3 regions of the Macrococcus brunensis genome follow, and region 1 is predicted to be linked to each of the others. Evidence: riboswitches for the same ligand, from Rfam matches in the RefSeq annotation. Region 1 holds a riboswitch; each other region holds the start of a gene.
The links. A riboswitch is a leader RNA that binds a small molecule or an ion and turns the genes downstream of it on or off. The one in region 1 is predicted to bind S-adenosylmethionine.
Positions count from the first base shown of each region.

Region 2: linked by a shared signal. The riboswitch ahead of MGG13_RS10060 (M20 family metallopeptidase) and the one ahead of MGG13_RS01765 (O-acetylhomoserine aminocarboxypropyltransferase/cysteine synthase family protein) in region 1 are both predicted to bind S-adenosylmethionine.
Region 3: linked by a shared signal. The riboswitch ahead of MGG13_RS03440 (methionine ABC transporter ATP-binding protein) and the one ahead of MGG13_RS01765 (O-acetylhomoserine aminocarboxypropyltransferase/cysteine synthase family protein) in region 1 are both predicted to bind S-adenosylmethionine.

Region 1 is NZ_CP092179.1:327,971-338,897, forward strand. Features, by position in the region: gene MGG13_RS01740 (heavy metal translocating P-type ATPase) at 1-110, shown strand, start outside; gene MGG13_RS01745 (S66 family peptidase) at 181-1,209, shown strand; gene MGG13_RS01750 (PH domain-containing protein) at 1,265-1,555, opposite strand; gene MGG13_RS01755 (NADH:flavin oxidoreductase/NADH oxidase family protein) at 1,766-2,974, shown strand; gene MGG13_RS01760 (homoserine O-acetyltransferase/O-succinyltransferase family protein) at 3,015-3,878, opposite strand; gene MGG13_RS01765 (O-acetylhomoserine aminocarboxypropyltransferase/cysteine synthase family protein) at 3,879-5,153, opposite strand; SAM riboswitch class I at 5,217-5,312, opposite strand; gene MGG13_RS01770 (5-methyltetrahydropteroyltriglutamate--homocysteine S-methyltransferase) at 5,802-6,944, shown strand; gene MGG13_RS01775 (peptide-methionine (S)-S-oxide reductase) at 7,013-7,498, shown strand; gene MGG13_RS01780 (DUF3784 domain-containing protein) at 7,495-7,794, shown strand; tRNA gene MGG13_RS01785 (tRNA-Thr) at 7,823-7,893, shown strand; gene MGG13_RS01790 (NUDIX hydrolase) at 7,969-8,370, shown strand; gene MGG13_RS01795 (hypothetical protein) at 8,360-8,740, shown strand; gene MGG13_RS01800 (FAD-binding dehydrogenase) at 8,802-10,439, opposite strand; gene rpsN (30S ribosomal protein S14) at 10,906-10,927, shown strand, end outside.
Region 2 is NZ_CP092179.1:1,891,848-1,902,774, forward strand. Features, by position in the region: gene MGG13_RS10045 (GNAT family N-acetyltransferase) at 62-865, opposite strand; gene coaW (type II pantothenate kinase) at 1,008-1,820, shown strand; gene ldmS (L-aspartate--L-methionine ligase LdmS) at 1,854-3,029, opposite strand; gene MGG13_RS10060 (M20 family metallopeptidase) at 3,033-4,202, opposite strand; SAM riboswitch class I at 4,269-4,365, opposite strand; gene MGG13_RS10065 (sensor histidine kinase) at 4,409-6,070, opposite strand; gene MGG13_RS10070 (response regulator transcription factor) at 6,067-6,729, opposite strand; gene MGG13_RS10075 (GrpB family protein) at 6,804-7,331, opposite strand; partial or broken gene MGG13_RS10080 (class I SAM-dependent methyltransferase) at 7,601-7,954, shown strand; gene MGG13_RS10085 (PLP-dependent cysteine synthase family protein) at 8,099-9,013, shown strand; gene MGG13_RS10090 (bifunctional cystathionine gamma-lyase/homocysteine desulfhydrase) at 9,013-10,167, shown strand; gene MGG13_RS10095 (S-ribosylhomocysteine lyase) at 10,180-10,653, shown strand; gene MGG13_RS10100 (carbohydrate ABC transporter permease) at 10,688-10,927, opposite strand, start outside.
Region 3 is NZ_CP092179.1:631,149-642,075, forward strand. Features, by position in the region: gene rnr (ribonuclease R) at 1-1,075, shown strand, start outside; gene smpB (SsrA-binding protein SmpB) at 1,086-1,547, shown strand; RNA gene ssrA (transfer-messenger RNA) at 1,633-1,992, shown strand; gene MGG13_RS03395 (DUF1801 domain-containing protein) at 2,103-2,444, opposite strand; gene MGG13_RS03400 (M23 family metallopeptidase) at 2,642-3,640, shown strand; gene aroD (type I 3-dehydroquinate dehydratase) at 3,737-4,462, shown strand; gene MGG13_RS03410 (nitroreductase family protein) at 4,530-5,069, shown strand; gene MGG13_RS03415 (thioredoxin family protein) at 5,095-5,418, opposite strand; gene MGG13_RS03420 (Spx/MgsR family RNA polymerase-binding regulatory protein) at 5,554-5,907, shown strand; gene gcvH (glycine cleavage system protein GcvH) at 5,975-6,355, shown strand; gene MGG13_RS03430 (toprim domain-containing protein) at 6,426-6,809, shown strand; gene MGG13_RS03435 (thioredoxin family protein) at 6,769-7,068, shown strand; SAM riboswitch class I at 7,105-7,205, shown strand; gene MGG13_RS03440 (methionine ABC transporter ATP-binding protein) at 7,273-8,298, shown strand; gene MGG13_RS03445 (methionine ABC transporter permease) at 8,291-8,986, shown strand; gene MGG13_RS03450 (MetQ/NlpA family ABC transporter substrate-binding protein) at 9,012-9,833, shown strand; gene sufC (Fe-S cluster assembly ATPase SufC) at 10,041-10,814, shown strand; gene sufD (Fe-S cluster assembly protein SufD) at 10,827-10,927, shown strand, end outside.

The sequences.
Region 1 (10,927 bases):
TAGCAGCACTTGGTCTGCTAGCACCGTGGATAGCAGGGGCTGCAATGGCGCTGTCCTCAGTCAGTGTTGTGACGAATGCGCTGAGACTAAAAACAATTAATATTAGATAATATCAACGCGTGCTGATACAGCATGCGTTTTTTTGTATAATGTAATGAAACAAATAAAGGGGATGTTAAGATGATCAAGCCGGTAAAATTAAAAAAAGGGGATACAGTAGCTTTAGTGTCATTATCCAGCGGCTTGGCAGGTGAGGAGAATCTCAGATGGCGGACAGAACAAGGGATTGAGCGGCTGGAGAAAGTATTTGGACTACATGTGAAAGTAATGCCGCATGCATTGAAAGGAATTGAATATCTCTATCAGCATCCTGAAAAACGTGCACAGGACTTGCACCAAGCTTTGCAGGACAAAGAAGTAAAAGGGATTATCTGTGCAATCGGTGGATATGAATCGATTAGATTGCTACCTTATATCGATTTTGACATTCTTAGAAAAAATCCGAAAGTATTCTCAGGTTATTCTGATACAACGGTTCAGCATCTGATGTTTTACCAGGCAGGCATCTCAAGCAGTTATGGTCCGGCACTCCTCACTGATTTTGCGGAGAATGTTGAGATGGATGATTATACAGTTGATAACATTAAAAAGACTTGGTTCAGTAGTGAAGTGATAGGAGAAATAAAGCCGGCAGCACAGATGAGACAGTATGGACTTAAATGGGAGCCGGAGAATCAATTTATAGCACGTGATAGAATGTTAAATAGTGGCTATGAAATTTTGAACGGGAGCGGTAAAGTGCAGGGACATTTAATCGGTGGCTGTCTGGAAAGTCTGGCAAAACTAAGAGGTGTATCCATCTTTCCGACAGTTGATCAGTTTAAAGGGGCTATCTTTTTTGTAGAGACCTCAGAAGTCTATATTAAGCCGCATGAACTAGAAGAAGAGCTGCGTTCTTTTGCTGCAATGGGTATATTTGATGCCGTGAATGGTGTGATAGTCGGTAAACCGCAGAATAATGTTTACTACGATGAATACAAACTATCCTGGCAGAAGATTATGCAGGAATACGGTCATGAAAATCTGCCTATTCTTTATAACGCGAGCTTTGGTCATAATGAGCCGAAATGCATACTGCCTTATGGTCTGCAGGCGGAGATAGATACAGAAACATTGACATTTAAGGTACTTGAATCCGCAGTCAGATAAAAAAAGTCTTAACAGCAAATTGACCCAAACAGTCACCGTTTGGGTCAATTTGCTGTTAAGATCTAACTTCATCAAGAAAACGCATGATGTGTTGACGATTGAAAACCACAAGTTTATGCTCAGTACCGTCTTTAGTGCTTACAAGAATCCCGTTAGGAACAAGACCTAATGTATTACGTTTAGAGACAGATGAAATGTCGTTGTAATAAATGAATGGATTGTGCTTCTGGATATTAAGTGCATGTGGTTTAAATTCAAAGCCGTCATCGTAGAAATGTAAGTTGCCGCCGATACTTTCGAATCCTTTGATATAGTTGGCTTTTACAGATTGACCTACATAGTTCATGAGACATGCCTCCCTTGATAGAATATATAGATTTAATATCATAGTGTAAATTAACTATAACATATTCATGATAATAATATTACTACCATAAAAATTAAAAATCATAGTGGTAAAATATATCTGAATAATCGTAACTGTATGTCAAGGCGTGCAGTTCAGTTTGCTTACAAGCTCGTAACGGGTACAATTAAGTCAAAAGGAGTGAGTGATATGACAAAACAGTTATTTGAGCCCCTGACATTGAAGAATGGGATTACGATTAAGAATCGTCTCTATAAAGGAGCGATGAGCGAGGCACTTGGGACAAAGGATTATGGTCCTACAGAAGAGCTCATTCATGTCTATCGTCGCTGGGCGCATGGCGGTATCGGTATGTCGCTTACCGGCAATGTTATGGTCGACAGCCGCTATTTAGGAGAACCGGGTAATGTCGTCATTGAAGATGAAAGACATTTAGAGATGTTGAAGAAATGGGCAGAAGCCGGCACTGAAGATGGCAGTCATATCTGGATGCAGATTAACCATCCGGGTAAACAAAGTCCGAAGTCGATGACTAAGAAACCTGTGGCACCAAGTGCAGTGCCGATTACAGGACCGGCCGGCAGTGGTTTCAATGCACCACGGGCGATGACAACAGAAGAAATCAAAGATACTGTGCAGCGTTTTGTCACAACTGCTGAAGTAGCGAAGAAAGCAGGTTTTACAGGTGTACAAATTCATGGTGCACATGGCTATCTAGTGAGCCAGTTTCTTTCACCGCGTGATAATCAGCGCACAGATGAGTACGGCGGAACTTTAGAGAACCGTATGCGGTTTCTAGTAGAAGTCTACGAGGGAATGCGTGCTGCACTTGGCAAAGATTATCCGATCAGTCTGAAAATCAATTCTACTGACTTCAGGGAAGACAGTTTCACTGAAGAAGAATCAACTGCAGTCATCAGACAGATGGCAGAACTCGGTATTGATTTAGTCGAAATTTCAGGTGGGGACTATGAGAAACCGAAAATGATGAGTGACGGTGAAGTCTATTTTCTGGATTATGCACAGAAAATCAGTCAAGAAGTTGATGTCCCGATAGCAGTCATCGGGGGCTTCCGTAAGAAGACAAGTATGGTAGATGCACTTGCACAGACAGATGTGGCCATGATCGGTATCGCAAGACCGCTCGTGCTGCGTCCGGATCTGCCCAATCGCCTGGCCAACGGCACTTATCGGGATATAGAGCTTCCACGTCTGACAACAGGTATCAAGTTACTCGATCAGACACTCGGCGGTTTCTCAGGCCTGACTTATTATGAACAGCAGATCAGCCGTCTTGGTCGAGGACTGCCGCCACTGAAGCATACCAATGGCTGGTCACCGATTTTTCATCTGATCAGGTCACATGGCCCTGCTGCTTTATCACCTAGACGACGCTAGTCATATGACAAGACGCGCAAAGTTAATTTGCGCGTCTTTTTTATCCGGTTTGCTCATTTTTATGTTTCACTATTAAGGTGAGCCAGTTCATATAAAACTGTCTGGCGTGATGTGACCACTGATTGACGGGTTGATTCAAGGGTAGATTATCCGGGAAATAATGGGCGGGAATATAGGCATTATTTTTCTGTGAGTCCCGGCTATATTCTTCTTTCAGTGTGTCAGTGTCGTATTCCAGATGCCCGAGCACAAAAGTGTCATGCGAATCAGAGGTTGAGATGATATCAGGGCCCAGCTCATCATTAAAGGACAGAACTATGACTTCTGACTGAGTATCCAGTTCAACAGTAGCATGTCTGGACTGAGGCACTTGATAGAAAGGCACCAGGCCTTCTGTCAGCGGATGCTCCTGGGTTATATAATATGGATAGATACCTGATAATTTCTGCGGCAGCAGTTTTTTTTCGATGCCATAATAGTGATGAAGCGCGAAGAGAGCCCCCCAGCATATAAAAAGACGGTAAGGTATTGCCTGCAGCCGGTCAGTCAGTCGACGAAGTGTGCTGATATAACGGACTTCTTCGTAATCAAGGTGTTCGAGGGGTGCGCCTGTGATAATCAGACCATCAAACTGCTCAGGATTGACGTTATCTGCCGGTATATAATAAGACTGGCAGGCATAATAAGCAGGATTAACAGACTCTGGGTTATCGATATAAGCGAACGTGACCCTGATATCGACAGGGAGACTGTGAAATATCTGCAGCAGCTGCTGTTCAGCACGTTGTTTGTTCGGCATCAGATTGATGACTAAGAGGCGGATATCTCCATTATTCCCTGATGATTCATCCAGCTGCAGGTCACTCAGTGTTTCTGGATGGCAGTTAGTATGCGTGATCGTCATTTAAACGGCACTGAAGCCTTTCTCTAGGTCTTGGAGGATGTCATCAATATGCTCGATGCCGATAGAGACACGGATGGTTTCAGGTCTGACGCCACTTGCGAGTTGTTCCTCCGGAGTGAGCTGTGCATGAGTTGTTGAAGCTGGATGAATGATCAGTGACTTGGCATCACCGACATTGGCCAGCAGCGAAAACAGCTCGAGCGCTTCGATAAACTTACGACCGGCTTCATAGCCGCCTTTCAAGCCGAACGTGAAAATAGAGCCGGCACCTTTTGGCAGATATTTCTCTTTCAGTGCATAGTAAGGACTGCCTGACAGACCTGCATAGTCGACCCATTCAACTTGTGGATGCTGCTGCAGAAATGCTGCCACTTTCTCTGCATTTGAAACGTGACGTTCCACACGGAGTGAGAGGGTCTCTAGCCCTTGTGCCAGCAGGAAAGCATTGAATGGTGAAAGCGCAGCGCCTGTATCACGCAGAAGAGTCGTTCTGATTTTCGCAGTGAAGGCGACGTCACCGAATGTTTCGTAGAACTTCAGGCCATGGTAGGAAGGATCAGGGTCGCTCAGTCCCTTGAATTTACCATTGCCCCAGTTGAAATTGCCACCTTCTACAATGACACCGCCGATAGATGTCCCGTGGCCGCCGAGAAACTTGGTCGCTGAATGGACAACGATATTAGCGCCATGATCAAATGGTCTGCAAAGATAGGGCGAAGCGAATGTATTATCTACAACGAGTGGAATATCATGTTTTTTGGCGATTGCAGCGAGAGTCTCGATATCTTCAATATGCCCCTCAGGATTGCCGATAGTCTCAACGAAAACTGCTTTTGTCTGCGGCAGGATTGAAGCCTCAACTTGTTCAGGACATTTAGTATCAACAAGCGAGACGTTGATACCGTATTTACGAAAAGTATGCGTCAGTAATGTATGAGTACCACCGTACAGACTGCTTGAAGCGACAATATGATCACCGCTTTCTGCCAGTGCCTGCAGTGCGTAGGTGACCGCTGCCATACCTGAAGCAACAGCAAGTCCCGCAGTCCCTCCTTCAAGTGCAGCGACACGGCTTTCAAAAGCGGCTGTCGTCGGATTGGTCAGTCGTGAGTAGATATTCCCTGCTTCCTTTAAGCCGAACAGATTAGCCGCATGCTCAGTATCATCAAAAGTGAAGGAAGTCGTCTGATAGATGGGCAGTGCTCTAGCATTCGCATCATTTTTCTCAGGTAGACCGGCATGTAGCTGTAAAGTTTCGAACTGATAATTTGTCATAACTGAAAACCTCCTTGAAATAGAAAATACACTTATCCAGGAGGGGATAAGTGCATACGCACAGACTCATCTCTCAGGATATTCCTGCTGGAATTAGCACCTTACTGAAAAGGTTGCCGGGTTTCGTAGGGCCAGTCCCTCCACCACTCTGGATAAGCAGTATTTAATTAATCACTATCTTATACAGTCAGCAATTGAATGTCAATCGCTTTTTGACAATATAAAATTTTCTGATTTCTTGTTGACAAGACTGAATGGTCTTTATATACTAGCGTTAATTTAATATTCTGAAAGCGAAAAAGAGAAAAAGTAATGACAAGTTCTTTTCAACAGCGAGCTTCTGTAGGTGAAATGAAGCAAAAGACTTGTGATGAAAAATGGCCTCTTTGCTGCAAGCTGAAAGTGTGAACAAGTAAGTGATGTCCGAGAGTTGGCGCTCGTTATCAACGTCAAAGTATACTTCTGTGTACTTACTGAGGCTCAGTCAGTGATGGCTGCGCGAATAAAGGTGGTACCGTGGGCAACCCCTCACCCTTTACTAATAAGTAAAGGAGTGTGGGGTTTTTTAATTTGCTATGGAATATGACATGTTGAATTTAGATATAGAACTCAGTACAGAGACAATTAAAAATAACGGAGGAATGAACAATGACAGCAGATAAGACAGTACAACCGAAATTTGATTATGTAGGCAGCTTCCTGAGACCGGAGAATCTGAAAAAAGCACGCAGTCAATTTGAACAGGGTGAAATCACACAGCAACAGCTGACTGAAGTTGAGAATCAGGAAATCATCACACTGATTCGCAAGATAGAAGAATTAGGGTATACGACAGTGACTGACGGCGAGTTCAGAAGAAGTTACTGGCACCTGGATTTCTTCTTCGGCTTTAATGGGATCGAACGTCAGCTGCTGGAGCAGGGCTATCAGTTCCATAATGTTGAGACGAGAAAAGACAGTATCAAATTTGTCAGCAAGATTTCAGGTGAGAATCATCCATTCGTCGAACACTTCAAGTTTGTCCGGGACCATGCATCCAGCCATGTAACCGTTAGACAGACAATCCCGGCCCCTGCACAGCTGCTCGTTGAACTGACACGCCCAGGTGTCAAGGAGTCAGTAGAAGCCATTTACGATTCACGAGAAGCAGTGAAAGAAGATATTATCAAGACTTATAAGCAGGTGATTGATGATCTGTATAACGCAGGCCTCAAAGTTCTGCAGCTGGATGACTGTTCGTGGGGCATTCATCTTTCTGAGGAGACAGCGAAAAAAATTCATGGTGAAGGAAACGGCACTTCCATTCCGCTCGATGAACTGAAAGCAGAACTGCTTGACATCAATAACCGCGTCATTCATCAGGCACCGAGTGACCTTATCATCAACACACACGTCTGCCGGGGAAATTATCAGTCAGACTGGGCAAGTGAAGGACCGTATACAAAAGTAGCTGAAGAACTGTTCGGCAGGGAGGATGTACATGCTTACTATCTTGAGTATGATACAGAACGTGCAGGCGGCTTTGAACCCCTTGAGAAAGTCACTGGTGGTAAACACGTAGTCCTTGGGCTCATCACCTCCAAGTTTCCGGCTCTTGAAGACAAGGAAGAGGTCAAAGCACGTATTGATGAAGCAGCAAAGTATGTACCTGTCGAACGACTGAGCATCAGCCCACAGTGCGGCTTCGCTTCAACAGAAGAAGGTAATCTGCTGTCAGAAGAAGAGCAGTGGGCAAAACTCAGATGGGTTAAGGAGATTGCGGAAGAATACTTTACAGAAGCGGGGAAATAAGACAGAGGGCATCTATAGGTGCCCTTCTATTATGTTTACTGTATAATTTTGATAAGGGAGTGGTGTGCGTGGAAATAATTTATCTGGCAGGCGGCTGTCTTTGGGGGGTACAGGCTTTTATTAAAACAATACCGGGTGTTATCACGACAGAAGCGGGCCGTGCAAACGGAACGAGTGATACACTGGATGGACCATACGATGGCTATGCTGAGTGTGTGAAGACAATATTTAATCCTGAAGAAGTAACGGTAGAGACACTGCTTGAAAATCTATTTCTGATTATTGATCCTTACAGTGTCAATCAGCAGGGAATCGATGTCGGAGAGAAGTACCGGACAGGTGTCTATAGTGAAGATAATACGCATCTTGAGATGGCGGCTGCATTTATAAAGAAGAGAAGAGACAGCGACCGGATAGCTGTTGAAGTCAGACCGCTCACTCATTATATTCCGAGTGCAGAAGAACATCAGGATCATCTGGATAAGTATCCGAATGATTACTGCCATATTCCTTCTGAGCTGCTGGACTTATATAGAAGGGAGGAAAAGAAATGATTGGAATAGCACTCTTATTTTTCATCGTCGGTCTCTTTATGCTGGCGGGTAAAGGCAGTTTTCTTGTGGCCGGTTATAATACAATGTCTGACGAACAGAAAGCGAGATATAATGGTAGACGTATCACACAGGCAACAGGTGTTATTGCTATATTATCAAGTGTCTATATGATGGTGATTGAGTCTCTGCATGTTAATTCAAACTGGCTGACTGCAGGATTTGTCATCGTTATTCTCCTGTACGCTGTTTTGATCAATACACATCCTTTTTTTAAAAATCATATTGAAAATCAGTAAGTTTTTGATTAGACTAGTAGATAGTCGCGCCTCCATAGTTAAGTGGTATAACACATCAATGGTAATGATGAATCCTCAGTTCGATTCTGGGTGGAGGCATAGTGCACCGAAGTCTGATCAGGCTTTGGTGTTTTTTTGTGGCATCGCTGTAATAGAAGAGAAAGGATGAAGCATATGGCGGATATTAAATGTGCAGCTTTAGTCTATATCAAAGATGAGCAGCTGTTGTTAGTTAAAGTAAGAGAACTCGAGAAATATTATTTACCCGGCGGTAAGATTGAGGACGGAGAAGAACCACTGGCTGCTGTAGTACGTGAAGTTCAAGAAGAGCTGAATGTAGAGCTTGAGCAGGATAAAGTCCATTATCTCGGCTGTGTTGAAGGCCCTGCTTATCCTCAGAATGCCACTGTATCACTCGAATGTTTTACGTATAAGGGCTCACTAGCTCAAGCAGTAGAGCATAACGAAATTACTGGATTACGCTATTTTGATCTTGCACACAGTGAAATGATTGCGCCCGCTGTTCTTGTGCTTATTGATAAACTGAACAGTCAGGAGCTTATATATGAGAAGTGAAGAAATTTTATTGCAACAGCTGCCAGAGGAATTAAGGCGACTAGTTGAAAGACAAGATGTTGAAAAAATAATCGGTTATTTCTTTGAGTATGATATTGAAGAACATCGTATTGCTGATGCGCTGTCACGTTATGCGATTACTGCTGAGGATGCAAACTTGCACCTCGCTGCTGCTGAAGTGTACAGCCTGTGTCTCCCTTATCTCGATGATGCATTTGAACTGGCCTTCTTTCATGAATGGCGTGCGCTGGAGTTAACTGATTTTAGTGATAGAAAGATGATGGAGAATTTTCTTGAGAATAAAGAGCATCCTGATTTTGATATCATTCCAGCGAGTTATTATCACTATATAGAAGATAAGATAAAATAAAGAGCCGTTGGAGAGAATCCAATGGCTCTTTATTGATAAAAAATCATACTTTCTAGAAATCTTACTTTGAATCAATACCGATAGCCGCGCGTAACCCGCTGAAGATACATCCTCCCAGGAAAGTGCCTTCCAGTGCACCGTAACCATGTACACCTCCGCCGCCGAAGCCTGCGACTTCTCCGGCAGCATAGAGACCCTCTATCAGTTCTTCGTGCTGATTGAAGACCTGGCTGTTCAAGTCTGTCTGAATACCGCCAAGGGTTTTACGACTGATGATATGCAGTTTAACGGCGATCAGTTTGCGGCCGTCCAGAAACTTGTGCGGCTTTGCTGTCCTGATCAGCTTATCTCCCAGAAAATGTCTAGCGCCGTTAATGAACGTAATCTGCGGGTCTTTACTGAAAGGATTATCCACCTGCAGATCACGCAGCTCAATCTGTTTCTTGATTGTCTCATAATCCAGTAAATTATTCCCGGCGAGTCTGTTCATCTCTGAGACTAAATCTCTTAAGTTATCTGCTTCAACAAAGTCCGCGCCGTCTGTCCGGAATTTTTCGACAGGACCCGTTGCCTGACTCGATAGACGTTCTTTCAGAATCTGTCTGTAGTCTTTACCGGTTAAGTCAGGGTTCTGCTCAGAGCCGGACAATACGAACTCTTTTTTTATGATATCCTCCGTGAGTATGAACCATGAGTAATCATAACCTGTTTTACTGATTGATTCCAATGTATGGAGGGTATCAAAGCCAGGATAATCAGGTGCTGAGAAACGTCTGCCTGTCGCGTCAAACCACATAGAAGAAGGACCGGGGATAATACGGATACCGTGCTGCTGCCAGATTGGACTATGATTCTGAATACCTTCTGTATAATGCCACATACGGTCTTTATTCACCAGACGGACGCCGGCATCCTCACTGATTTTCAGCATTTTGCCGTCTGTTGAATCGGGTACACCCTGAATCATATGTGCCGGTGCTTTACCCAGTCTCTTCGGCCAGTTCTGTTTGATGAGTTCATGATTCGCACCGATTCCGCCCGTCGTTATGATTAAGTGCTCAACTGGCAGCTCGAATGTATCAATCACTATCCGCGAAGACGGGGCGCCACGTTCTACATCACTCGGTTCTAAAATATTCCCTGAGATTCTCTGCACTTTATTATTTGCAATAACCAGATCTGTGACCTGATGTCTCGGCAGAAATTTAAACGACTTATGTGCAAGGCAGTAGTTGACGAAAGGTTCAATCAGGCCGGGGCCTGTCCCCCAGGTGATATGGAAACGAGGTACTGAATTGCCGTGACCCTCAGCACTTGAGCCGCCGCGTTCAGCCCAGCCGAGAACAGGTGCGAATTTAATGCCCATCGATTTCAGATACTTTTCTTTCTCAAAGCTTGCAAAGCGGATATAAGCTTCAGCCCATTTCACAGCCCATTTATCTTCATCATCTAATCTGTCAAAGCGTGCTGTTCCCATCCAGTCATTAAGAGCAAGTTCATACGAATCTTTGACCTGGAATTTGCGCTGCAGTCCCGAATTTACGAGAAAGAGACCGCCGAATGACCAGAATGCCTGTCCCCCTATTGCTTGAGCCGGCTCCTGATCAAGCATCATGACTTGATGACCTCGTTTTAGAAGTTCAGCTGCAGCAACCAGCCCGCTTAAGCCTGCACCAATAATCGTTACTGTTTTCATCATAATGAAGCTCCTTTTTCTATTCTTTATAGTTAGTATAAATCAAATATTCATATAGAAGTAATGTTTAAGTCAAAGAAGCTGGCATTAGTGTTGACCATAAGAATTCATTATAATAAAAATTATATACTATAGAGCTGGAAGAGGTTAATCAAATATGAAAGCTTACTTGCTGTTATCTATCATTATGATAGGCATCGCCATCATTTATCTGGTTCTCTCTCTATTGATGCCGACAAGCGTGCGGATTAATTCCGGCTTGATCTGCACCGCGTTGTCTGTCCTATTTTATCTAGTATACAGAATAGACCGGCCTTGAACTTACATTTGGATTCTATCAGATAGATTTGTTTCTGCAAGACGATGAATTTCATTGTTAAAAGATTGCTTCTTCGTTTGCGTAAAAAAGAGAGCTGTGCTATATTTATAAAACGTAATTATTACGATTTATAAATACAAAGGAGTTATTATGGCTAAAAAATCAAAAATCG
Region 2 (10,927 bases), 560 kb from region 1:
GATTTTTATTCACCCTAAATCATAACAAGAATAATCATGATTTACCAGTAAATATTTCTCTTTAATACTTGATCAGCTTCATCAGCTGTTCAGGTGCCTCCGAATCTTCCTGCACGAAATTAACGTTCAAATAAGGGTCCGGCTGATCAGTATCCACTAAAATGCGATCCGCTTCAGGATAATGTTTTCTGACATAAGTCGCCAGTTGTCTAAGTGCGCTTTCTCGCACTTCATCATCAGCAGGCTGAAACTCTTCAATACGAACAGCCTTGCCGTCCACTGACAGCTTAATCTGTCCTACATTAGTGCCGTCCTTATCAAGTAGAACAGTATCATCCTGCTTGATCAGACGCAATTTAGAAACATATTGACCTGATAAATCAAGATAGTATAGACGCTCTTTACCGATGGGTCCCTCAGGATTTGTTGCTAAGTGCAGGAAGCCTGCGCGTTCATATAAATTCCATGCTGCCTGGTTCTCTGCATCAACCACTAAATAAAGATGTTCAAAGTCAGGGAAAACCTGCTGTACATAATCAGGAATATTCATCATGATTTCAGTACCGTAACCATGTCCCTGATATTTAGAGTTGATAGATAAGCTTCTGACATAGACCGCATTAATCGGCGTTTCATATCCTTCATGCTGATAATACTGATGAAGAACAAAGAAGCCTACTACTTGATCTTCTTTATTTAAAACGACGCATGGACGTCTATTGTGATCCATCAGTCCTTCCTCCAGCACTTGAATCGGCAGAGAAGAATAAATCATCTGACGCTCTTCCAGCTCGAATGCTTCTAACTGCTCTCTGTAATCTGCGCTATACTGCACGATATTAATCTGTGATCCATTGAATTCCATAATCCACAACCTCCAGCGTTATTCACCTTTTTTTTAGATTATACCCCTTTTTCACTGCACTGCATCATACTAAATCATGAACTTAATTTACAAGTCACGCTGCAAGTTGTATCATGGTAACCAAAAAAGAAGAGGTTTTAAAATGAAATTCGGTATAGATGCTGGTGGGACACTGATTAAAATTGTTAAAGAAGAGAACGGCGAGCGTACTTTTTCGAAGTATTTATCTACAGAAGTCGAGACAGTTGCAGAGTTGCTGCAACAATATCCGGATGCTGAAGTCGCATTGACAGGCGGAAAAGCGACTTATCTCCAGAGCCTTATTCCACAAGATGCTTTTCAGAGCATTGAATTTGATGCCACATTTAAAGGTATTCAGACGTTTCTTGAACAGCTGAATCATCCTCTTGAAAATTATATTTTCACCAATGTCGGAACAGGCACTTCTATTCACCACGTTAAAGGAGAAGTGCAGGAGCGCGCGGGTGGTACTGGTGCTGGCGGTGGTATGATTCAAGGGCTTGGCTACCTGTTGACCGGGGAAGCAGATTACGAGACTTTGACTGCACTGGCCGCAAAAGGTGACCGTGATGACATCGACCTCAAAGTTAAACATATCTATAAAGGTGATAAGACCCCTATTCCGGGTGAACTGACAGCGGCAAACTTCGGCCGTGTGCTGCATACAAAAGATACGGTCCAGTACACTGATGCTGATAAACTGGCAGCTGCTATCGGTGCCGTCGGTGAAACCGTGACGACTGTTTCCATCCATGCCGCAAGAGAATTCGGCGCTGAGTACGTCGTTTACATCGGTTCATCGTTCCTAAGCAATGAACTGCTGAAAAAAGTTGTTATGAACTATACGGTACTGCGCGGCTTTAAACCTTATTTCATCGAGAACGGCGAATATTCAGGTGCACTCGGCACTTTAAAATTAATGGAAGAAAAATAAGACAGGCCGCTGAGTCAGCGGTCTGTCTTATTTTTATCGGTTGAATTCTACAAAAGCCTGGTCATGCTTTTCTACATCTTGTTTTTCGCCATGCCAGATGCCAACAAATCTTGAAGGTACAGTCTGTCCCTCAAAATAATCACCATCGTAATAAGCAAGCGGGAACAGTCGTCCTGCCTTTACTTCTTCTAAAATCCGGGCGTAGAAATCCTCATTTGTAACTTTCGCGTATGCACCGAAGAATTTCTCATAATCGCCTTCCAACAATTCGTCCATAATCAGCATAGAGGTCGAACCATTCTGTCTGAAGTTCAGATCAATCGCATAGACAGCACCTTTATCATCGACGAGGAGATCAAATCCTGCAATACCACGATAGCCTTCAGCGACGCCGTTCTCCATGATCTCACGGCCAGCCGCAATCACTTGTTCAGGTACATGATGAGCTGTTGTGTTGCCGCGGTACTTGCCATATTCATTCGTATCCTGAATTGAAGCACCGATATACTGAAGCCCTGTTGCATCACTATAGGCGTACTGCACACAATAGTTCTGTTCTGTCTTGATGTAATCTTCAATGATGAAGTCTGAATCTGTTTCTGCTTCCTGAATACGGCTGAGTGCTTTCTCACGATCCTGGTCGTTATAGCAGATCATTACGCCATAACCACCTGCAGTCGGATGGTCATCACCCGGCTTGATGACGTATGGATACTGCCAAGTTTCGAGTGTTTCTTCAAGCTTGCTGACAGGTACCACGTCGCGTTTTGGCAGGAATTTGCCTTTCGTCCAGTCTGACAGCTTCATTTTATTATTAAGCGCTACAAATAAATCTTTATTCACATAGTACGTAGACGGTTTCACGTAGTCCTCATTATGTGTATATTGGAAGAAAATCTTCTCTCCCGCTTCTTCTGCTTCTCTCAACCGCTGATGATAACTATCCGCATCTTTAAACGTACGATAATTGGACGGCAGTTCAATACCTGCTGCTTCCAATAACGTTTTCGTCTTTTCTCCAACCGTTGCTTCATGAAGAATCACCGGTATATCCGCTATCAGTAATTCCCTTGCCGTCAGCATATTGGCCTGATGTTCTTCCGTTGTCAGCCAAGGATTTTTTTCGTATGAAGGACGAGATGTAAATACAACATGATTGCCATAAAGCTGATGCATAGTCAGCGGGCGTTTAGATAAAAAGTTATTCATTCGTTACTCCTTATGTAGTTGCTTGATTTGATTTAAAACTTCAGGTTTAGTAATCAGTTCAACAGCCATTGTCGCCATAATACGTGCACCTTGCAGAAGGGCATGGTCGCCTCCCGGGCTTGCCGCTGCTTCTCTGAATGCCGGTGTATGACCGACAAGAGTTGAAGGTCCCATTTTCAAATGAGGATGAATGGTAGGAATGACATGACTCACATTACCCGTATCAGTCGAACCGAAACCAAAATCATCATGCTCAATAGGTTCATTATGCTTCTTCGCATGGCGTTCAAATAAATCATCCAGACGGTCGTTCACAATGAATTCGTCCACTCCATTCTGAATGCGATTCAGTTTGGCAGTTCCACCGGCCATACGAGCAGCACCGTGCGCAATCTCTTCTACTCTGTCAGTCAAACCATTGAGCTGCTCACGTGTCAATGCCCGTGTATAGAGACGTGCTTTCGTATAGTCCGGGATAATATTTGCACTTGCACCCCCGTCCAGAATAACACCATGGACTTTATCACGCGGTTTGATATGCTGTCTCAGCTGTGCAATACCGTTGAAAAAGCTGATCATCATATCCAGTGCATTAATGCCGTTGAACGCACTTTCAGAGGCATGTGCGCTCTTGCCGAAGAACTCCACCTCAAAGACATCAACTGCTAGTGTCGGTACTGTGCGATATGATTCATGGCCAGGGTGAACCATCAGGGCCACATCACTATCATCAAAGAGACCTTCCTTAACATAACTTGCTTTCGCGCTACCATTGACTCCGCCTTCTTCAGCAGGTGAACCAAACACTTTGATAGTACCGCCTATATCGTCAATCACTGTCTTCAGACTGAGGGCAGCGAGCACACTGCTTGTACCGATAATATTATGTCCACATGCATGCCCGAGTTCAGGGAGTGCATCGTATTCTGCGAGAAAAGCGATAGTAGGACCTGGTTTAGAACTGGCATAAGTCGCAATGAAGCCGGTCGCATGACCTGCGATATCCCGCTCAAGGTGAAACTCGTTATCCTCAAGAAGCTTTGATAACTCCGCTGACGCGAAGAACTCTTCGTTGCCCAGTTCAGGTCTTGCATGTATCGCATGACTCAGCTCAATTATACTTTCTTTATGTTGATTAATATATTCTAAAATGCGGTTTTCATATTGTTCCATAAAAAAGCTCCTTTATTTCCGTACACTTAACAAAAGAGACATTCCAAGATAAGGAATGTCTCTGCAATCTTATCTGTCAGCTATGCTGTAGGACTTAGCACCTTGCCAAACGGTAGGTTGCTGGATGTCATCGGGCCTATCCCTCGATCCTTCTTGATAAGTATGGAATTATTTAATGATTACTATATAGTTTTCTGATTGTTTCGTCAATCATTTAGTTCTCGAGGCAGCCTAATCTGGAATTTTGTACCTGCTATTGAACTATGGACACTGATCTGCCCGTTATGGTTTTCGACAATCTGTTTAGCGACTGCCAGACCTAAACCAGAACCTTCATTATTGGCTGTCGTATTCGTCCCGCGGTAATAGCGATTGAATATATAGGGTATCTCTTCCTGCGGGATGCCTTTGCCATTGTCGCCGATCTCAATGACAATATCATTACCATCAGCAAATGAATTGATCCAGACTTCAATATCATCATTATAGACAAAAGCATTAGAGACGATATTCATCAGTACCCGATTCATGCGTTCTTTATCAAGCTTAACATTCTGATTGAGCTGATTGACGGCATGCAGATTCGGATGATTGAACGAGTCAATAAACTGCTGAATATATTCGCCGACATTGACCGTCTGTTTATTAAATTCAAAATGATCATTCTTCAGCTGGTAAGTCATATTTAAATCTTTTAACAGTGAATCGATATAAAGGGCTTTGTCTTCAATGATTTCAGCAAACTTCTGACGGTCTTCGCAACTGATGTCAAGATCGCTGTTTAAGAGTTTGCTATAGCCATAAATGGAACTGAGCGGCGTCTTAAAGTCATGAGTGATACCTGATACCCATTCATCACGCAGCGTTGCAACACGGTTCTGATAAGTCCGGTCGTTATCCAGCTTCTCTGTCAATTCACGGATGGATTCATCTACAGAGGTGTACATCCGGTACTTTCTGCGCATGCGGTCCCTTCTGTAGATATGCTTATTGTCAGGGACGCGGTAGATGCCTCTGCTCAACTGACTCAGCCAGTCAACAAAATGGATAAGAGGTCGTGCAAAGTTGCGGCTCACATAATAAGCGAGTGCCAGTATCAGCCCGAAAATAAGTGAAGAATAAATAAGATACCAGAGCAGGAAGTTTAAAGCAAAGGCCATATAATCTTTATCCATAAAAATACCGTTCTCTGCTAAAATAATTCTTTTGTCCCGAGCATTCTGATTTTCTGCTACAAATAAATAGTAATCATCATCATGCATCGTTTCCTGCAGCACATACTTATTGAAGTTATCATTATTGAGATCCTTGAACCAGTTCTCTTCGACGTCTTTAGTGTTAAAGCTGCCGTAGAGTTTAATCAGTTTATCTTTTTCCATATTCTGCTTAAAAAGCGACAGATTATGTTCATCCATGTAGCGATGAAGTGCCACGGTCTCTTCTAAATCAAATAATTCAGCGGCTTTAACCAGCGGCTGGCGGTTGATCAGCACCGCCTGGTATTGTTCGGTCAGTGACCATGTCGTGACTCCCTGCAGATAATACCAGCTGAGTGTATGGATTTTTTCATGATTATTGAAGGATTTGATGATATCACCGTGACTATTACGTATGAGAAGCATGCCATCCTGGTCTTTCAGTGCCTGTGAGAGTTCTTGCTGAATCGTAATATTTTTTTCATTGCTGATGTCGATAAGACTCTGTATCGTATCTGTAGACTGCGCCTGCAGTGTTCCGCTTGTCATGTTACTCGATGAACGAACGATAAAAAAAACAATCAATAAAAGAAGAAGTAAATTGATCAACACATAGAATAATGAAAAATAGCCGATAAATTTCCAGGTGAATTTGCGCGCCGTTGTCTTCAATTGTGTTCCACTTTCAAGATGTAACCGACACTTCTGACTGTGAGAAGTCTGACAGGGTCACTCGGTACTTCTTCAATTTTTTCTCGTAGTTTCCTGATATGTACCATCACTGTATTCTCATCGATGAACTGGTTATCCCAGACTGCCTCGTAAATCTCTTCTTTTGTCAGCACTTTATTCTGATTTTCAAATAAATACTGCATGAGAAGATATTGTTTCCCCGACAGATGATAGACTTTATCTTTAACTGTCAGCTCAGCGGTACGCTCATCAAAAAAGAAATCAATAGGCTGCTTCGCCCTCAAGTAACGATCAATATTCGCCTTCACTCTTGCAGCGAGAATCAGCGGATTAAATGGTTTGGTGATATAATCATCTGCCCCTGTTGCAAAGCCGGTGAGTTTATCTTCGTCTGTTACATTCGCTGAAACATATAAAATGGGTGCATCTGACTGACGACGAATACGTTCAGCCAGGTCATAACCTTTACCGTCCGGCAGATTGATGTCCAGTATATAAGCATCGTAATGCAGAGACTGCTTGCAGGCATCCTGAAACGTATGGACGAGATCAATAGTCTCATAACCTTCCCGCTGCAGAATAAACTTAATCATCTCAGCAATTTCTACTTCATCTTCTACGATTAACACACTGACCATCAAACCACCCCTTTACGTCTTTATAGCATGTAAGCGTCTACTCTTCAAGGCTTACTTGAAAGTTTAAGAAAACTTTAAGATACTGGATGCTGCAAGTTATACCAGTCCATTGCTTTTATTTCCATTACCTGCACAAAAATATTCTTGCCGTTGATATAGGATTCGATATCAGATGGATATAATTTTGCGAGTTCTAATTTTAAATGCCCATATCGCTCCGCCTCGCCACTAAACGTTCTAAGATAATCTCTGAAAACAAGATGACGTGTAATATTCATATCTCCTTCTGCATAGACATGAAGATGATGCGTACGCATATCTCCGCCTTTCTGAAAATAGCGTCGCCCCTTGATCCCATTCTCACCCTTTGGCTCATATCCGATTTCCATTAAGCTGTCATTTACATCATCTACCTGCACAATGTCTTTGACGACAATCATGATATCCAAGACTGGTTTGGCCGCCAGTCCAGGAACTGCTGTTGAGCCGATATGATGAATCGAGACCAGCAGCTCTTTGAAGATCGCTTCCATCTTCTTTTTTTCTTCTAAATATAAATGCTGCCAGATACTATCATAAGGCATCACTTCTACTTTTCTCATCTTTCATTCCCCTCTCCCTCTGCTCACGCTTATTCAACTTTTAGTTATTATAATATTTTGTTCGGCTTTTCACAAAGCATTTCATTGTAATCATTGGGACTTCATGTTAATATTAATCCCGACTTAATTGATAGGTTTAATACACTTTAGGAGTGAACTGAATGTCACCAGCTTTTATGGATATTTTCGAACAATGGGCGGACAAGTACGATAATGCAGTCGATGGCAACGACCCTGAATATAAAGATGTATTTGCGAACTATCCTTTCATGTTGAATGAAGCGGCCAAACAGGCAAAAGGTAAAACAATTGAATTCGGACCAGGTACGGGCAATTTAACTTTACTGCTGCTCGCTAAAGAACTGGACGTTACAGCTGTAGAGCCAAGCGAAGAGATGGCAGCAATCGGTCAGGAAAAAACAGGTCTGACATTTGAACAGGGTGATTTCCTTAATTACAATGCGCAGCAGGCAGATACGATTATCAGCTCTTTCGCATTTCACCACCTGACGGACGAAGAAAAAGAAACAGCTATTAAAAATTATGCTGAGACATTGAATGGCAACGGTCAGATCATTATATTGGATACTGTATTCAACAGTCCGGAAGAAAAAGAGGATATGATTCGTTATTATTCAGATCTCGGATTTGATAATCTTGTCGCAGACTTAAACCGTGAATATTATCCATTTAAAGATGTTATGAAAAATATCGCGAAAAGACAGGGCTTCAGTTATTCAGCAACTCAGCTTAATAAGTTTGCACATCTGCAAGTCCTAAAAAAGAAGAGCTATAAGAAACCTGCTGATTTAATCGGACAGACCCCCCTCGTAGAACTGACAAAGTTCCAGTTACCGCAGGGCGTTCGTCTATTCGCCAAACTCGAAATGCATAATTTAGGCGGCTCCGTTAAAGATCGTCTCGGTCAGAACATCATTGAGTCTGCTGTGCGACGCGGCGAAGCAACAAATGAAGTCGTCGAAGCGACAGCCGGCAATACAGGCATCGGTCTCGCACTTGCCTGCCAGCAGCACGGCTTAACACTGAAAGTCTTTGTGCCCGAAAAATTCAGCGTCGAGAAACAGGAAATCATGCGTGCACTTGGGGCAGATATCGTGCATACAGATTCTTCCCTTGGTATGGTAGAAGCAAGAAGACAAGCGAAAGAATATGCTGAAAAGACAGGCGCTTACTACGCCAATCAGTTCGAAACAGAAGATAATCCTGCGAGTTACGCGGGGCTGTACGAAGAACTGATCGATGAACTCGGCACTATCGAAATGATGGTTGCAGGCGCAGGCAGTGCGGGCACTTTCACAGGACTCGCTGAACGCCTGAAACCTCATACACGTACAGTGATTGTTGAACCGGAGGGCTCTATTTTAAACGGCGGACCAAGCGGTGCGCATCGAACTGAAGGCATCGGTGTAGAAGTATGGCCGGATTTCCTGAAGCGTGAGCTGATTGATGCCATTGAAACTATTTCAGACGATGAAGCTTTTCAGATGGTCAAAGACCTCGCACAAAAAGAAGGTTTACTTGTCGGCAGTTCATCTGGGGCTGCCATGGTTGCCGCTCTTAAACAAGCAGAACATATCAAAGGTAACATTGTCGTCATCTTCCCTGACGCAAGTGATCGCTACATTTCACAGCAAATCTTTAAAACTAAAGGAGAATTATAATGCAGAAAAAAACAATGATGATTCACGGCGGTAAAACAGTCGATGAATTTACAGCTTCAGTCAACGCCCCTATCTATCAGACAAGTACTTATAAACAAGATGGTATCGGCAACCTTCGCCAAGGCTATGAGTACTCACGTACAAAAAACCCGACACGTACAGCACTTGAAACGTTAATCGCTGATATCGAACATGGTACCCATGGTTTCGCTTTCGGATCAGGTATGGCAGCTGTTTCTTCTGTTGTCATGTTACTTAATGCAGGCGATCATATCGTCGTCGGTTCAGACGTTTACGGCGGTACATACCGCGTCTTCACAAAAGTATTTGACCGTATCGGCATCGAATCGACGTTCGTTGACACAACGGACGCAGAAGCCGTTAAAGCAGCCATTACAGACAAAACAAAAATGCTGTATATTGAAACACCGACGAACCCACTTCTGAACGTGACTGATATCGCAGAAATGGCAGCAATCGCTAAAGAAAACAACTTAATCTCAGTCGTCGATAATACATTCATGACGCCTTATTTCCAGAATCCACTGGATTTAGGCGCAGACATCGTATTACACTCAGCGACTAAATATATCGGCGGCCATAGTGATGTTGTTGCAGGCTTACTTGCGACTAAAGATGATAAAATTGCAGAAGACTTAGGGTTCATCCAGAACTCTGTAGGCGGCATCTTAGGGCCACAGGACAGCTTTCTCCTCGTCCGCGGTATCAAAACACTTGCGCTGCGTATGGAACAAACTGAAAAAACAACACTGCAGCTCGTTGAATATTTAGTGAACAACGACACAGTGACTAAAGTCTTCCATCCAAGTTTACTCGAAGGCAAACAACTTGAAGCACAGAAACGTCAGGCTACTGGCTTCGGCGGAATGATTTCATTTGATGTCGGCTCTAAAGAACGTGCAGAAGAACTCGTGAAATCACTTAAATACTTCACACTTGCAGAATCACTTGGTGCGGTTGAAAGCCTGATTTCTGTCCCTAGTCAGATGACACATGCTTCTATTCCACGTGAACGTCGTCTGGAACTGGGTATTACAGATGGCTTAGTTCGTATCTCAGTGGGTATTGAAGATAGTGCAGACTTACTTGAAGACTTGCAGAATGGCTTTAAAGCTATTGAATCCATCAAATAAGGAGAGAATCTCATGCAAAAAATGAACGTAGAAAGTTTTAACCTTGATCACACAAAAGTTGTGGCACCTTTTGTCCGTTTAGCAGGCATTAAAGAAGGAAAGAACGGCGATGTCATCCATAAATATGATATCCGCTTCAAACAACCGAATAAAGAACATATGGAAATGCCAGCGCTGCATTCACTGGAGCACTTAATGGCCGAAAATATCCGTAATCATACTGATAAAGTCGTCGATGTATCACCAATGGGCTGTCAGACAGGCTTCTATTTAAGCTTAATCAACCATGACAACTATGATGATGTGCTCGCCATCTTAGAAAAAACATTGAATGACGTGAAAAATGCGACAGAAGTACCTGCCTGCAACGAAGTACAGTGCGGCTGGGCAGCAAGCCACTCTTTAGAAGGCGCACAGCAGTTAGCAGAAGAAATGCTCGCGAAAAAACACGAATGGAAAGTCATTTATCAGGACGACGCAGAATAAATGAAACAGCCTCTGAAAATTCAGAGGCTGTTTTTTATTTATCTACTGAAGTCTGTCCAGTAATGTTAGACCCTTCTATAAAGAATCGCTGGAAAGAGAAGAATAGAACGATGACAGGCAGTAAGACCATCAAAGAGCCTGCCATCATATAGTTCCATTGTGTAGAACTCCGCTCTTTAAAGACCTGCAGACCAATCTGCAAGGTATAGAGATTTTCATCGTTAATATAAAGCAATGGCCCTAAAAAGTCATTCCACACTCCGTTAAACGTGAA
Region 3 (10,927 bases), 300 kb from region 1:
CAAGGAAGCGAAGATTCTGGTCAATGAAGACGGTGTGCCATTTGATGTAGCGATTCGTGAACGCGGCAAAGGTGAACGTCTGATTGAGTCGTTCATGCTGGCAGCAAACGAAACGATTGCTGAACACTTCCATCATATGAAAGTTCCTTTTATCTACCGTATACACGAAGAGCCGAAAGCGGATAAAATTAAACGTTTCTTCGAGTTCATCGCGAATTTCGGTATCATGGTGCGGGGTGGTACAGAGAACATTCATCCGAAAACACTCCAGACCATTGCTAAAGAAATCAAAGGAAAGCCAGAGGAAATGGTGATTTCAACGCTGATGCTTCGCAGCATGCAGCAGGCGAAGTATTCTGAGCAGTCTCTCGGCCACTTCGGTCTGTCAGCCCAGTATTATACCCATTTCACATCGCCGATCCGTCGTTATCCTGACTTGATCGTACATCGTCTGATTCGTAAATATCTCATTGAAAAATCAATGGACGATGCTGCACAGGATAAGTGGGAAGATCTGCTTGTCGAAATCAGTGATCACACGTCTAAACGTGAACGTCGTGCAGTAGATGCAGAACGTGATACAGATGATCTCAAAAAAGCGGAATATATGCTGCAGCATGTCGGCGAGGAATTCGAAGGCATCATCTCATCAGTTGCGAACTTCGGAATGTTCGTGGAACTCGAGAATACCATTGAAGGTATGGTTCATAATACGAACATGACTGATGACTATTATCACTTCGATGAACGCCAGATGGCATTAATCGGAGAACGTGGTGGTAAAGTCTTCCGTATTGGCGATAAAGTGAAAATTAAAGTGCTCAGTGTCAATATTGATGAGCGCATGATTGACTTCAGCATCGTCGGAATGGAACCAAGACAGGTTGAACGTAAATCACGCGGTACAGTTATACGCACTGAGAAAAAAGCTGGTCGTGATGACAACCGTAAACCTCGTGGCAAAGGACGAGGTAAAGGAAGAAATAACAGAAGCGGCAGCAGTAATAATGGTAATAAAAAACCATTCTACAAAGCGAAAGCTGTAAAAAATGCAGGACGTGGCAAGAAGAAATAGAGGTGAAAGTATGCCAAAAGGTGACGGCAAAACACTCGCTCAGAATAGAAAAGCGAGCCATGACTATACGATAGAAGAAACAATCGAAGCGGGCATTGAACTGAAAGGGACAGAAATCAAATCTATCAGACGGGGCAGTGCGAACTTACGTGATTCATATGCACGTGTGTATCAAGGTGAAATGTATGTCTACAACATGCATATTGCGCCTTACGAAGAAGGAAACCGTTTCAATCACGATCCGCTTAGAACGCGTAAACTGTTGCTCAAGCGTAAGCAGATTGATAAACTGTTCGGAGAAACAAGAGAGCAGGGGTATGCGCTCGTACCCTTAAAACTCTATATCAAGAACGGTTACTGCAAGATGCTTCTAGGACTCGCTAAAGGTAAAAAAGATTATGATAAACGTCATGCCTTAAAAGCGAAAGAAGCTAAGCGCGAAGTAGATCGTGCAATGAAAGGAAGATACTAAAAAAGTGTGATGCAAGTTATTTGCATCACACTCTTCATTTTGTTACACTATATGTTGCTAGTTTAATATAACAACTTTCTATCCAGGGGGCGTTACGGATTCGACAGGGGTCACTTGGGTTAGTATAGCGTGCCGGAGGGTTGTCTTCGTCATCAACACAACAGTTATAATAACTGGCAAAACAAACAATTTCGCAGTAGCTGCCTAATCGCACTCTGCACCTCTCTCAAGCATCGCCTATGTGCCTGATGTAGAGGTTCAACCTTAAGTAGGATACGCTGTTCACTTCCGCCTGGAGTCTGAACAGAAGAGATCAATCGGGCTAGCCATCAAGTCGGGTGTCCATTCTCAGCTTGCTGGCGAACAAACAATAATGTGACTACGCACGTAGAAGTATTAACTGCAGGATCTTTGGACGCGGGTTCGACTCCCGCCGTCTCCATTACTTAAGTCGCTCATTATGAGCGGCTTTTTTTCATGGTGTCATAACGTACAATCCATTCCTCTGCAGACATCTTGCCAGCAAGTTCACCTATTAAATCGTAAGGAATCTTTTTAACGTTCGTAAAGCGAATGCAACTTTTTTCCCATATTCAGTTTAGTGGGGTCTCTCTTAGCATATTCATCCTGGAACCATTTCAGAAGATCAACATCTGCATAGAGACCCATATGATAGATGGCGATATGTTTCTTTTGTGCGACAACGTAAAGAAACGGTAATGGTTTTTCAGGCGTACAGTGGTAACCAGGTGGATAGATGGAGTGAGGTACGACATAGCTAACACCTCCATAATCTTCCATTTTAGTGAATTCACGAGGGATGTGCTGATCGATTTTTTCAATTATTTTAGTAAATGCTTCCAATCTATCAACATCAACCATATGATAATAATCCATAAATGTCTCCTTCTCTCCTTTAGTATACTTATTATACTTTTATTGTCTGAATAATTACAGCTTGTCATTCTGTTGTTATGTTTTTAACGGCTTTGTTACGATTTTAAGAGATGGCTACAAAGCAATTACATGTGTTTATTTCAAACTGTTATACTGCTAAAGTTAATTTATCACGAAATTCGAAAGGAAATGAACTTATGAAAAAATTAATGGCAGCTTCAGCTCTTGGTGTAGGATTCGCACTTTATTCAGCAGGAGGTTATGACGTTCAGGCAGATGAAATCGTTCACGAGGCCGTGAAAGGATATTCATATGAATACGGTTCGTACTATACAAAAGATATGCAAGGAGATTATCACCATACTAAAGATGGTAAATGGGACCAAAGTATGTTTGATGATAAAGAATGGTATTTCTATTTAACAGATCACAATAATAAAAAGCATTATTTTTATTTCCCGAAAAGCGAACTGAAAATGTTTATTCCGGATAATAACTATTCAGCATCTCAATCTTATCAATCAATCGAAAAAGAGGGCTACGATATTACGCAGCCGAGCCGTAATGTGAATATGACTCAGATTCCGACTTCTGTGAATGTCAATGAAGAAAAAACAGAACAACCAGTGGCTGAACGCCATACAAACGTAAGTCCTTCAGCTCAGTCATATAATGAGTCTGCAGCCCGACCAACAACTCAAACACAAAACACTGCTTCAACACAAGCAAACGCAACTCAACCACAATCTCAAGCTTCTTCATCACAGAAGACAGCTGAAACAGCTCAAACTGATAACGCAAAAGCAACGAGCAGCTGGCTGAAGAGCTATAGTAAAATGCAGCCATACGGTCAATATTACGGCGGCGGGGCACATTATGGTGTTGACTATGATATGCCTGTGAATACACCTGTTTACTCTCTGACTGACGGCACGGTTATTCAAGCGGGCTGGAGTAACTACGGTGGTGGTAACCAGGTTACAATTAAAGAAGCGAACAGCAATTATTACCAGTGGTACATGCACATGAATTCACTGAATGTCTCTGCAGGACAATCTGTCTCTGCAGGGCAGCAGATCGGTTTATCAGGCAGCACAGGTAATTCTACTGCACCGCATCTGCATTTCCAGCGCATGGCAGGTGGGGTCGGCAATGAGTACTCAGTCGATCCGACAAACTATGTCAATCAACAATAAAATGATCAGAGCTCTGAACTTAGTTCAGAGCTCTTTTATTCGTTTACTTCATGTATTTGAATGGTATATATTTATAATGAGAACGGAGGGAACGTTATGGACAAAGTGAATGTGAAATCTAAAATAGTGGTGACCTTATCCGCTGATAAGAACCAGTGGGAAGACCTGTACAAAAAAGTAGAAGATAATGAACTCTTTATTGACATTATCGAGTATAGAGCGGATTTATGTGGCGGAGAAGAGACTTCAGATTATCTGGAAGACTTGCAAACATTAAAAGAGAAATTCAGTAATCTGCCTATCATCTTTACTTATCGCACACATGGCCAGGGGGGTAAAGGCGAGCTCGAACCTAATGAATACTACGCACTCAATCGTTCCATTATTGAAGCGGGTGGTATCGATATTATTGATATCGAACTTTTCCTGTATGAAGATTTACGTAACGAACTGATTGAACTGGCGCATGACAAAGGTATTCAGGTGCTGGTTTCTCATCACGAGATGGATCACACCCCTAGCTTAAAGGAAATGAAAGCTCTTTATCAGCATATGCAGCAGCTGAATGTGGATTACAGTAAGCTTGCGGTCATGCCTGAAGACGGGCGAGATGTCCTTAAGCTTCTGACAGCTGTCTACGAAACAAAGCAAGACTCTGATCATCACATCGTCGGAATAGCGATGGGTGAACAAGGCAAACTCAGCCGTTTGGCAGGAGGCGCATTTGGCTCTGCCCTGACTTATGGCCATATCGGTCAGGAAGCAGCTCCGGGACAGCTTCATGTTCAGCAGCTGAAAGCACTGATGGAGATTTATCAGTAAGCATTTACAAAATAATAGCCCTTCTCTATAATTGATAATAGTTATCAACTAGGGGAGGGCTTTTCTCATGTCTATTCAAGACTTTATTATCAATAGAAGAAGTATCAAGAAATTTGAGCAAGATAGTTATTTTGAGGATGCACAGATTCAGCAGGCGATTGAGCTGTCAGCTTATGCGCCTAACCATGGTATGCGTGAACCATGGCGCATTATATGGGTGAAAAAAGACCGCTTATCAGAATATGGGCGACTCTTTGCTGAAGTCAACTTTAAAAATGATAATGAAAAAGGACAGGCTTTTACGGCGATGGCTCAAAAGCTCGGTGGTATACTCATTATTGCAGGTCCGGTAGACCGCAGACAGAAACAGCGCCTTGAAGACGTGCTCGCTATCGGGGGCTATATGCAGACATTATCGTTACTGCTCTTTGACGCAGGAATCGGCAGCTGTATCAAGACACCGGCCAGTATGTTTGAGCCTAAGTTTAATGCAGCGCTTGGCATTCATGATGATGAAATGATCTATGGATTAGTGTATTTGACAGAACTGCCTGAGCAACTGGAAGACAAGCCACGTAAAAACAGTAACTTAATCAGTGAGTTCTAATGAAAAAAGCCGGCATAGCCGGCTTTTATTTTTCGATATGTTCTGCTAAGAATGCTTTAACTTCTTCAGGTGTCTTCGCATTGGCTGAGTGCAGGTGCGCTTGTTTTACGCCATTCTTAAAGATCAAAAGGCTTGGAATGCCCATGACATCATTTTCTGTAGCTGCTTCAGGTACTTGGTCGCGGTTAATTTTATACCATGTAATATCGTGGTACTCATCAACGATTGGATCAATCCAGTAATCCATTCTTGAACAATCCGGGCACCAGTCAGCAAAGAATTTTACGATAATCTGTTCATCCTGGTTAATAATCTCTTCGAATTCTGCATATTGACTTATTGTTCTCATAGTCATGCTCCTTTTTGTATTTGTATTTAGTATATACCATCATCACTCAAAAAATAAACGATGAGCTTAAGAAGCATTTGTTCTATTGTCAAAATATTGGTACTATTGTTTTATCTTACTGTATGGAGGAAGACGATGCTAAAATTTTATCAGTTACCTAATTGTTCAACATGTAGAAAAGCAGCTCAATTTCTTCAGGAGCATGGTGTCAGTTTTGAACCGGTCAATATTGTTGAACTGACACCGACTGCTGCTGAATTCAAGAAGTTGGTTGACGATACAGGTGTTGATGTCGATCAGTTATTCAATCGTCAGGGCGCCAAGTTCCGAGAGCTTGAATTAAAAGAAACATTGGAAACGTTATCACTGGAAGAAAAATTAAATCTGCTTGCATCGGACGGTATGCTTGTTAAAAGACCCCTTGCGACTAACGGGAAGCAGATAACACTTGGATTCAAGGAAGAACAATATCGTCAGATTTGGCTATAAAAAAAGTTGAATAACCCGTCATGCTATGTCATTATTAGAGTGTAATCATTATTAGGAGGGGATTTTTGTGGCAACTATTGAAGGCTTAAAATATTCTAAAGATCACGAATGGGTAAAATCAGAAGGAAACGTAAAAACAATCGGTATTACTGACTTCGCTCAATCAGAACTTGGAGACATCGTATTCGTTGAACTTCCAGAAGTTGGCGATGAAATTTCAGCAGGACAACCTTTCGGTAGCGTTGAATCTGTTAAAACAGTATCTGAATTATACGCTCCACTTAGTGGTAAAGTTGTAGAAGTAAACAGCGAACTTGAAGATTCTCCAGAATTCGTTAACGAATCTCCATACGAAAATGCTTGGATGATCAAAGTTGAGACTGAAAGTGACGATGAATTAAATGAGTTACTTGATCAAGCTCAATATGATGAAATGATTAACGCTTAAATGCTATAATTTCCTTGATAAGATTCTTATCAAGGATTTTTTTTATAATTGCATATGAAAAGGTGATGAGATGTCTGTAATCAGTAAAGTCATAGTTGTGGAAGGCAAGTCTGACAAGAAAAAGTTACAACAAGTTTTATCTGAACCTGTACATATTATTTGCACGAACGGCACGATGGGAATCAGTAAAATGGATGAAATGCTCGATGAACTGACAGGTCATAATGTCTACGTGATGACCGATGCTGATAAAGCTGGAAAGAACATTCGCAGCTGGTTCAAACGTCATTTAAGTGAATGTAAGCATATCTATATCGATCCGACTTATGGTGAAGTCGGCCGCTGTCCTGTTGATTACCTTGCCAAAAAATTAATGAAACATGAGTTTGAAGTGAAAGGTCTGGAAGTAGAAGATGAAAGTCAGCGAGTATTTGCCTTCAGCCCCGTCTGGTGATTATGTGATATTCGGCTACACGCCGCTCTGTGGCACTTGTAAAGTTGCAGAGCGCATGATAGATATCATTCCAGAGCTGATTGAAGTCAATATCATGAAAGTAGATTTAAATTTTGCGGAGTCTCTGGCGCAGAATTATCAGTTGATAAGTGTCCCTGTTCTTCTCATTGTCAAAGATGATGAAGTTGTGGAGACAGTCTACCGATTCGAATCTGTCACAAATATTTATGAAATTATTCGGAAAGTATTGACGATTTAAATATTGTAGTCTAATATGTATAACAATTGAATATAACTCTTATCAAGAGTGGTGGAGGGATGTGCCCTATGAAGCCCGGCAACCGTCTTATGACATGGTGCCAATTCACATAAAGCATGAGCTTTAGAAGATGAGAGACGATGAACTCATTGCGTCTTTCTCTTTACGGGAAAGACGCTTTATTCATTTAAAGGAGGTACGTAAGTGATTACGTTAAATCAAGTAGTTAAGCAGTTTGCAACGAAGAAAGGAACGATTACTGCCGTTGATGATGTCAATCTGACGATCAACGAAGGTGAAATATATGGTGTCATTGGTTTTTCAGGCGCAGGTAAAAGTACGCTAATCCGTATGTTTAATGGTCTTGAAAAACCGACGACAGGTGATGTGGTTGTCGGTGGCGATAACATAGCAGAACTCAGTCCGACTGACCTTAGAAAGAAAAGACAGAAGATCGGTATGATTTTCCAGCATTTCAATCTGCTCTGGTCACGTACTGTATTCGATAATATCTCATTTCCACTTGAAATCGCCGGCGTCTCTAAATCGGAGCGTACGGCACGTGTCAATGAACTGATTCGTATGGTGGGGCTTGAAGGACGTGAAAATGCTTATCCTTCTCAGTTATCAGGTGGACAGAAGCAGCGTGTCGGTATTGCCCGTTCACTTGCGAATAACCCGACTGTCCTGCTCTGTGATGAAGCGACGAGTGCACTCGATCCGCAGACGACAGACGAGATTCTGGATCTGTTAGTCAACATCAATCGCCAGCTCAACCTGACCATTATTCTGATCACGCACGAGATGCAGGTCATCCGTAAAATCTGTCATCAAGTCGCTGTCATGGAAAATGGTCGTGTCGTGGAACAGGGACCTGTCATGCAGGTGTTTGAAAACCCACAATCCAGCGTCACGCAGCGTTTTGTCAAAGACGATCTGAAAGATGCTGAAGTCGAAGCCTCTATCGATGAAATCATGGCGCATTATCCGACAGGTGCAATCCTTCGACTGAAGTTTGTCGGTTCTTCTACGGGGCAGCCGATTGTCAGTCGTATGATCAGAAAATACGATCTGGATGCGAATGTACTTGCAGGGAACATCAAGCATACGCAAAACGGCTCTTTCGGCCATTTGATTGTACATGTTCCTGCACTGACTGCAGACGTCGAGAGAATGTTCGATGAGTTAAAGGTGCATGGTGTAGAAGCGGAGGTGGAAAGACGTGGATAATACAATGATGGACACGCTGAGAGAAATGTTCAGCTTTGAAAATGTGGTCTGGCCGGATGTCTGGGTCGCAGTCTATGAAACTCTTTATATGACGATTATCTCGGCCATCTTTACGTTTGTATTTGGTCTGATTATCGGAACGGCGTTATTCCTTGCGTCACGCAGTAAATCAAAAGGTGCTAAGATTTTCTATAACATCATGGCATTTTTCGTCAACTTGTTCCGGGCGATTCCGTTTATTATCCTGATTCTGCTCCTCATCCCGTTCACAAATGTCCTGATGGGCACGATCAGTGGGGTTAAAGGTGCACTTCCAGCCTTGATCATCGGTGCTGCACCGTTCTATGCTCGTCTTGTTGAAATCGGTATGAAAGAAATCGATAAGGGTGTCATTGAAGCAGCAGAAGCGATGGGCGCAAGCCGCTGGACATTGATCTGGAAAGTACTGCTTCGTGAATCGATGCCTGCACTTATTTCAGGTATCACTGTCACGACGATTTCGCTTGTCGGTGCAACGGCTATCGCCGGCGTCATCGGTGCAGGCGGACTCGGTAACCTTGCTTATTTAGTTGGTTTTACCCGCAGTCAGAATGATGTGATTTTAGTCTCAACTGTCTTTATTCTGCTGATTGTCTTTGCAATACAGTTTATCGGTGACTTCCTTGCGAAGCGCACGGATAAACGTTAAATATAAAAAACAAAGGAGAAAAACGATGAAGAAATTTTTAGTATTTGCACTCACTCTGTTATTCGCTGTTGTTCTGACAGCATGTGGTTCAGACTCAAAGGAAAGTGGTAAAGAAGATAAAACAATTAAAGTAGGCGCTTCACCAGCCCCTCACGCAGAACTGCTTGAACAAGTTAAACCAATCCTTGAAAAAGAAGGCTACAAGCTTGATATCAAGATCATCAACGACTACACAACACCTAACCGCCTGTTAAATGATGGTGAATTAGATGCTAACTTCTTCCAGCACACACCATACTTAGATACTGAAACAAAAGAAAAAGGCTACAAATTAGAATCAGCTGGTAACGTGCACATCGAACCGATGGCTGTATACTCTAAAAAGTATAAATCATTAGACGAATTACCAGATGGCGCTGAAATTTTCGTATCAAACAACCCAGCTGAAGAAGGTCGTTTCTTATCATTCTTCACTAAAGCAGGCTTAATTAAATTAAAAGAAGGAACAGACCCGGTTAAAGCGACATTCAAAGATATCGCTGAAAACAAAAAGAATCTGAAATTCAACAACAAGCAGGCAGCTGAATTCTTACCGAAATCATTTAACAATGGTGAAGGAGATGCGGTCATCATCAACTCTAACTTCGCTCTTGATAACAAACTGAACCCGGTTAAAGATTCTATCGCACTTGAAGATAAAGACTCACCATATGCTAACTTAATCGCTGTACAGAAAGGTCATAAAGACGATGCTAAAATCAAAGCACTTGTCAAAGCCCTTCAATCTGATGACGTTAAGAAATTTATTGATGAGAAATATAAAGGTGCAGTTATTGCTGCAAACTAATAGTTAACACTCAGCCTTGTGCTGAGTGTTTTTTATTTTCAATCACTCCACCACGATTCTCAATGAAATGGTCTCAATCCATTTAACAATCATTCTATTTACGTTATAATAATTGAGTAAATGAATTTAAGAGTCTTTGACTGTAAATTAAAATCATTATAAACTATTAAGAGTTTAAAATAATTATAATTCGTGGAGGGTACACAAATGGCATCAGTATTAGAGATTAAAGATTTACACGTTTCAATCGAAGGAAAAGAGATTTTAAAAGGTGTAAACTTAACAATCAAACAAGGTGAAGTTCACGCTATCATGGGACCAAATGGTACAGGTAAATCAACTCTATCATCAGCGATCATGGGTCATCCAAAATATGAAGTCACTCAAGGCGAAGTCTTACTTGATGGCGAAAATGTTCTTGAAATGGAAGTAGATGAACGTGCGCAGGCAGGTCTTTTCCTTGCGATGCAATATCCATCTGAAATCTCAGGTGTGACAAATGCAGACTTCTTACGTTCAGCGATTAACTCTCGTCGTGAAGAAGGTCAGGAAATCAACTTAATGCAGTTCATTAAAAAAATGGATAAACAGATGGAATTCCTTGAAATGGACCCTGATATGGCAACACGTTACTTAAATGAAGGATTCTCTGGCGGGGAGAAAAAACGTAACGAAATTCTTCAATTAATGATGTTAGAACCTAAATTTGCTATCTTAGATGAAATTGACTCAGGACTCGATATCGATGCGCTTAAAGTCGTATCAAAAGGAATCAATGAAATGCGCGGCGAAAACTTCGGTTGCTTGATCATCACTCACTATCAACGTCTTCTGAACTACATCTCACCAGACTTCGTACACGTGATGATGCAAGGTCGCGTCGTTAAGTCAGGCGGAGAAGAACTTGCTCAGCGTCTTGAAGCAGAAGGTTATGACTGGATCAAACAAGAATTAAACATTCAGGATGAAGCAGCTGAATAAGGAGGAACTGAAATGAGTGACATCAACTTAGAACAAATCAAAGGTTTATCACAATCAAAAAATGAACCTTCATGGATGACGGCTATTCGTGAAGATGCGTTTAACCGTTTAGA